2 linked regions of the Lactiplantibacillus plantarum genome follow. The protein of the gene in region 2 interacts with the protein of the main gene of each other region in a pairwise test. Links are inferred from orthologs where the notes say so. Each region holds a gene or a part of one and is shown on either strand. Other genes may lie near its edges.

The links. Proteins that work in one complex are often made in the same cells at the same time.
Region 1: the proteins of grpE (region 2) and groL interact in binary tests that used the Escherichia coli proteins (3 or more experiments, as listed by UniProt). The link is inferred for Lactiplantibacillus plantarum from one-to-one orthologs.

What each region holds. Positions count from the first base shown.
Region 1 is NZ_CP039121.1:2,653,798-2,658,081, forward strand. Bases 567-3,566 are described here. They hold groL (chaperonin GroEL), read right to left. Parts: upstream 2,880-3,566; coding sequence 1,254-2,879; downstream 567-1,253. Other genes in these bases: E5260_RS12495 (APC family permease), read right to left, coding at 567-1,004; groES (co-chaperone GroES), read right to left, coding at 2,935-3,219; E5260_RS12510 (CPBP family intramembrane glutamic endopeptidase), read left to right, coding at 3,412-3,566. Also shown: more of E5260_RS12495, read right to left, coding at 1-566; more of E5260_RS12510, read left to right, coding at 3,567-4,056; E5260_RS12515 (redox-sensing transcriptional repressor Rex), read right to left, coding at 4,221-4,284.
Region 2 is NZ_CP039121.1:1,868,543-1,871,680, forward strand. The notes cover bases 1-2,875. They hold grpE (nucleotide exchange factor GrpE), read right to left. Parts: upstream 1,801-2,875; coding sequence 1,201-1,800; downstream 1-1,200. Other genes in these bases: dnaK (molecular chaperone DnaK), read right to left, coding at 1-1,157; hrcA (heat-inducible transcriptional repressor HrcA), read right to left, coding at 1,821-2,864. UniProt on the Escherichia coli protein: Participates actively in the response to hyperosmotic and heat shock by preventing the aggregation of stress-denatured proteins, in association with DnaK and GrpE. It is the nucleotide exchange factor for DnaK and may function as a thermosensor.

The DNA of each region.
Region 1 (4,284 bases), 790 kb from region 2 along the record:
GGTAGAAATTTATCTTTAGCCAAGTTATAAGCTAAAATTGGAAAGGCTGAAAAACCAGTATTTGCCGCAACGGCCAGAATTAACGCCGTCGATAATTGTAACAAGTAGTAGAATAAGCCGTGACCAAAGACCGCCGTAGCAATTTGTGACAAGACGGTATTGTCTACTTGTGGTTTAACGCCTAAGTAATAACTTAAATAAGTAATACCACCAAAGAAGACGGCCAAGACTAATGACATAATTGCTAACGTGTTCGCCGCATTCTTGCGTTTCGGTCGTTTGAAGTTTGGCACCGCATTACTGATTGCTTCCACCCCAGTCAGCGAAGACGAACCGGAAGAAAAGGCCCGTAAGAACAGCACCAAGGTCATCCCTTGAACCGGTGCTCCAACTGCTGCGGAGGCGTGGTAAGTTAAGTTACCACTCGCAATATTCATAACGCCCCATAGAATCATGCCGATAATCATAATAATGAAAAAATAAACGGGAAACGTTAAGAATGATGCGGATTCGCGCATTCCACGCAAATTTAACGCCATGATGGCGATGACAATCAGTACGGCAATCAATACTTGATAATTAGCTAGCGCCGGAATCGCCGACGTGATTGCTTCAGTACCAGAAGTGACGGAAACCGCTACGGTCAGCATATAATCAACCAGCAGTGATCCCCCGGCAACTAACCCGGCTGGCCGCCCCCAGTTCGTACTTGCCACCACGTAGGCGCCACCGCCAGATGGATAAGCCCGAATAATTTGTCGGTACGACATCGTAATAGCAAACAACAGCACTAACACAAGCGCCGCCACGTACAATTGATACATCAACGCGGCCGCTGAAAGTGTAATCAAAACGGTCGTAATCTGTTCAGTACCGTAAGCCACCGATGATAGCGCATCTGACGATAGCAGCGCCAGTGCCTTGAACTTGGTGAGTGCTTGCCCACCCTCGTCCATGGTTTTTAACGGTTTCCCAATAACTAACCGCTTTAAATAACGCCACATGATAATAACTCCTTTATTCCAAAATAATTATCCCAAAGTAAACTGAGTCAAAGTAGATTCTACTACTTTACCCTGCCAAATACTACCAGTTAAATGTCGGGTGCTTCACCGCACCCACATTTTGCGTTAACGACTAATCCTACCGCTCTAATATGGATAAATCAATACCTTTATTCTAGTCGATTCACACCCTAACAGCACTAAAAAAGCACTTACTCAGCCGAGTAAGTGCTTAATGTTACGATTTGTTTACATCATACCGCCCATACCTGGGTTTGGTGCGGCTGGTGCAGCTGGTGCATTTTCTTCAGGTTTTTCAGCGACAACGGCTTCAGTCGTTAAGAGAAGGGCTGAAACAGAAGCGGCATTTTGTAAAGCAGAACGCGTTACCTTAGTTGGGTCCACGATACCAGCTTTGATCATGTCAACCCATTCATCAGTTGCGGCGTTGAAACCAACACCTGGCTTTTGTTCCTTCATCTTTTCAACGATAACAGAGCCTTCCAAACCAGCATTTTCAGCGATTTGGCGAACTGGTTCTTCCAAAGCACGTTTAACAATGTTGATCCCAGTTTGAACGTCACCAGTTTCCTTCAATGCAGCAACATCTTTGATAACGTTAATCAAAGCAGTACCACCACCAGCAACAAAGCCTTCTTCAACGGCGGCCCGAGTTGCGTTCAAAGCATCTTCAATCCGGTATTTACGTTCCTTCAATTCAGTTTCAGTAGCGGCACCGACACGAACAACGGCAACCCCACCAGCTAATTTAGCTAAACGTTCTTGTAACTTTTCTTTGTCAAAGTCAGAAGTTGTTTCACCGATTTGGTTACGGATAAATTCAACCCGTTCTGAAATAGCATCCTTGGAACCAGCGCCTTCAACAATGGTGGTGTTATCCTTAGTAACCGTAACTTTGTTGGCTTGACCTAATTGATCGATGGTCGTGTCCTTCAATTCAAGGCCAAGGTCGTCAGTGATAACCGTCCCGCCAGTTAAGATAGCGATATCTTGTAATTGTTCCTTACGCCGATCACCAAAACCGGGTGCCTTAACGGCGACAACGTTAAACGTCCCACGCATCTTGTTCAAGACTAAGGTTGGTAAAGCTTCACCAGAAATGTCATCAGCAATGATCAACAATGGCTTGCCTTGTTCAACGATGGATTGTAATAGTGGTAAGATATCTTGAATGTTTGAAATCTTCTTATCAGTAATTAAGATATATGGATTGTCAAGATCCGCTTCCATCTTATCATTATCAGTAACCATGTATTGTGATAAGTAGCCGCGGTCGAATTGCATCCCTTCAACAACGTCTAAACTAGTATCAACACCACGTGATTCTTCAATCGTGATAACACCGTCATGACCAACTTTTTCCATGGCTTCGGCAATCAATTTACCAGTTTCTTCACTTGCTGAAGATACAGAAGCGATTTGCGCAATATCTTCTTGCGTCTTAACTTCGTGTGCCATAGCGTGTAATGAGTCAACCGCCGTCTTAGTAGCTTCTTCAATCCCACGACGAATGCCAACAGGGTTAGCACCGGCCGTAACGTTCTTCATACCTTCATTAACGATTGATTGTGTTAAGACCGTTGCAGTAGTCGTCCCATCACCAGCGATGTCATTAGTCTTTGAAGCAACTTCAGAAACTAACTTAGCACCCATGTTTTCGAAATGATCGTCTAATTCGATCGCCTTAGCAATCGTTACACCATCATTAGTAATTGTTGGTGAACCATATGATTGTTCCAAAACAACGTTGCGACCCTTAGGACCTAACGTTGACTTAACTGTGTCAGCTAATTGATCGACACCTTTTAGCATCGCTGAACGTGCATCTTCAGAGAACTTTAATTCTTTAGCCATTATCTCTATTCACCTCATGAATTTAATTTATTTTAAGTTGCGCAATTTAAATGGATTAGTCTTCGATTGCAACGATATCTTTTTCGTGCAATACCAAATACTTAGCACCTTGATACTTGACTTCGGTACCGGCATACTTATCGAATAATACTTGATCGCCGACCTTCACGCTGGGGTCAACTTTTGTCCCGTTATCTAAAACACGACCGTCATTGACGGCAACAACCTTACCGCTTTGGGGCTTTTCCTTAGCGTTATTGGCAATGACAATACCGCCAATTGTTTGTTCTTCTTCTTCTTGTTGTTGCAAGATAACGCGATCTCCTAATGGTTTTAACACGTGAATCCCTCCATTTATTCTTTTTTAGCACTCCTCAACCTCAAGTGCTAATTACATTGTCAACTATATCATTTTAATTCAAGATTGCAAGTGATTTGTCAATTATTAGTCAAAGAATGTCAAATCGACTATAATGAATACTATTGAAGTATCAATAAATCTTAAATCAAACTTTTAAAAGGACGTGACTTGATGGTTAATCGCCGCCAATCAATCTTTATTCTTATCATCTACTTTATTATTTACGCACTACCGAGCGTCCTTGTGACTGCTTTCCATCAGCTAGGGGCCCAAGTATTCGTGATTCAAACGGTCGACTACTTAGTCGGTGCAATCCTACTCATCTGGTTGGCGAGTCGCATGCGGACAAAAAACGTTGTTGAAAAACAACCAAGTAACTGGTTCATGACGTTCATCTGGGGATTGATCGGTCTTGTCCTAGTCATCGTTGGTCAAGTCATCATTTTAAAAATGACGGCTTTACTGGGACAGTCAACAGCGTCAACCAACACGACCACCCTCTTAACTGTTGGGCAACAATATCCCGCTTTCTTCTTAGCCATCATTGTCGGTGCCCCGATTATGGAAGAAATCGTCTTCCGCAAAGTTATCTTTGGCAATCTAAGTGCGGTTACTGGTCAGATTGGGGCGGCCTTGATTTCTAGTGTGCTATTTAGCTTTGCACATGCGGATGGTCACTTTATCCTCTATGCCTTTATCGGGTTATTATTCTGCTGGTTATACCAGCACACCGGTCGGATTCAAACATCGATGACGGCTCACATCCTAATGAACGCATCGGTTGTGTTACCCACATTATTAGGCTTACTGCACTAGTATCATTACTAGGTAGCGCTAACCTAGCGTTTCAACGTTAATTTTCACCGAATATTTATACGTTACAATCAATGATTCGTGATCTAAGTATGTTAAAAAGGCTTTCCTGAATAATTCAGAGAAGCCTTTTTATAGCCATTTAATTTCAAAGATAAAGCGAGTTATTAATCTTCAGTCTCATTTTCATCGTCATTACCATTGTCACCTAATTGCTGACCGTAATGTTCA
Region 2 (3,138 bases):
TCAATCAACTTAGTGAAGACCCCACCCATGGTTTCAATACCAAGTGAAAGTGGCGTAACATCGAGCAAAACAACGTCTTTAACATCACCAGTGATCACACCACCTTGAACAGCGGCCCCTAAAGCAACCGCTTCGTCAGGGTTGATAGAATGGTTAGATTCTTTGCCAGTCCACTTTTCAACAGCTTCTTGAACAGCTGGAATCCGAGTTGACCCACCATTCAAGATGACAACGTCTAAGTCACTAGCCGATAAATCAGCATCCTTCAAGGCATTTTCAACAGGAATGCGCGTCTTTTCAACTAGGTCAGCAGTTAATTCATTGAACTTAGCACGTGTTAACGTGGTTTCCAAGTGCAATGGGCCACTAGCACCAGCGGAAATAAATGGCAAACTAATTTGAGCTTCAGAAACACCTGAAAGGTCCTTCTTAGCCTTTTCAGCAGCATCCTTTAACCGTTGTAAGGCCATCTTGTCTTTTGATAAATCAACACCGTTGTCAGCTTTAAAGCCATCAACTAACCAGTCGATAATCTTTTGGTCAAAGTCATCACCACCAAGGTGGGTATCACCATTTGTGGATAATACTTCGAAGACCCCGTCGCCTAATTCCAAGATGGAAACATCAAAAGTCCCACCACCAAGGTCATAGACTAAAATCTTTTCATCTTTGTCGGTCTTATCCAAACCATAGGCTAAAGCTGCCGCCGTTGGTTCGTTAATAATCCGTTCAATGTTTAAGCCGGCAATCTTACCAGCATCCTTAGTTGCTTGCCGTTGGGCATCATTAAAGTAAGCTGGAACAGTCACAACGGCCTTTTCAACCGTGTCACCCAAGTAATCTTCAGCAAAGCCCTTGATATATTGCAAAATCATTGCTGAGATTTGTTGTGGGGTGTAGTCCTTACCTTCGATGCTAACTTTGTAACCAGCTTCACCCATGTGACGCTTGATTGAAGCTACCGTATTCGGGTTAGTGATTGCTTGCCGCTTGGCAACTTCACCAACTTGAGTTTCGCCATCTTTGAATGCCACAACTGAAGGAACCGTCCGGCCACCTTCAGGAGTGGTGATAATCTTAGGTTCATTACCTTCAAGAACCGCTACCGCAGAGTTAGTAGTCCCGAGGTCAATCCCGATAATTTTATTACTTGCCATAAATTAACAAACCTCTTTTTAATTTAGTATTTTTATTGATTAATTACTGTGCCACAACAACCATTGCTGGACGGAGGGTCCGGTCTTTCAATAGGTAACCCCGTTGTAAGACTTGTACTACCGTATCAGCTGGATGATCATCATCAACTGGCACCGTTTGAACAGCTTGGTGAATATTGGGATCAAACTTTTCGCCCGCAGCCGCAATTTCGGTGACCCCATGTTTTTTCAAAGCATCCTGTAAATGGCCATAGACCATTTCGACACCCTTCTTCAACTGTTGGGCCGCTTCATCGTCAGCTGGCGTTGCCAAAGCCCGTTCCAAGTTATCCAGAACTGGTAAGACATCCTTTGCAAGTGCTTGACCGTCATATTTCAACAGCGCCGCTTGTTCTTTTTTGTTGCGGTTTTGCATGTTGACGATCTCCGCCTGTGCACGCAATAACTGGTCATCTTTCGCATCTAATTGCGCTTTGAGATCAGTAATTTGTTGTGTCGGATCGACCGCTGTCGTTTGCTCAGCTTGATCATCAGTCGCACTCGTCGCTGCCTGTGTCGCTTCACTGGCAGTTGACATTGCTGCTGAATCAGTTGTTGACGCTTGTGAATCTTCCGGCGTCGTCCGCGTTGATTTCTTTGCCAATGTTTTCATCTCCCTGTCCGTCACTCGTCAAAGTACCGGTAATAATCTAATAATTTGCGGGCTAATTCTCGTTGGAACGCACCCATCAGTCCAATCATCCGTGAATACGGCATGGCGGTCGGCCCGAGCAAGGCAATCACACCTTGTCCGTGTTGATCAACATCGTAAGTCGCGGTAATTAAACTGTAGTTCTTCAACAAATCGTTGGTGATCTCATTACCGATTCGGACTTGAATCCGTTGACCGGGTGGACCAATCACGTTAGCTAACCGGTCCGTTTGGTCGAGTAACGAGTACAATGACTGTAACTCTTTAGGGCTCTGCTGGTCCGTATAGTTGAACAAATTCAACTTACCACCAACATAAAAGCGCTCGGAAGCTGCCTTGGACAACACACTGCCAAAAATATCTAAGAAACCATCTGGATCTTGCAAATACTGTGCAAGTTTTAACGGAATCTCATGCGTTAATTGGCGGAGGACGTCTTGTAACGGCAGGCCAACCAGTTGATCGTCGATGAAACGAACGACCGGTTCCAGCTCATCGCCGGTAATGTCACTAGGAATAGTAAACGTCTGGTTTTCAACGTCACCATTATTCGTCACTAGAATCGCCATTACTTGATGATTCCCCAACGGAACGAGTCTGAAACCACTCAACCGACTATCTTTAAGTTCAGGTCGCAATGTAAAGGTCGTGTAACTTGTCAGTTGCGACAAGATATCCGCCGACTGAGCAACGATCTCATCGATCTTGTGAAATTCACCGCCTAATGAATGTTGAATCACCTTCAAGTCTTTGCCATCCACCTTTTCAGGCTTTAGGATATGGTCAACATAGTACCGATACCCCTTAATCGATGGAATTCGCCCTGAAGACAAATGCGTTTTGACGATTAATCCTAAATCTTCTAGTCGGGCCATTTCATTACGAATCGTCGCTGAACTGACCTTGATCGGTAGTTCTTGAACTAGCGATTTGGATCCAACTGGATTACCGCCCTCGGTATAGTCACGGACAATGGCCTTTAAAATTAGGCTTTGTCGTTCAGTTAACGTGATCATCACCTCTTTTTAGCACTTAACTTAATGGAGTGCTAACACAATTACTAATATAACAACCACCCTGATGAAAGTCAAGGAAAGACAAAGTATTTCTAGAAAAGAATGCTTAAATTATTAGGACACCAGTCCCACTATGACTGGACTTAATTGACCGTCGCCCCCAATTAGCACTCCTTACTTACGAGTGCTAATATACACCCTCACCCTTCACAATGCAAGCATGGTGCCTAGCAGACTACTCGCTTTTCTGCTGCCATTACTCAGCACACCAGCC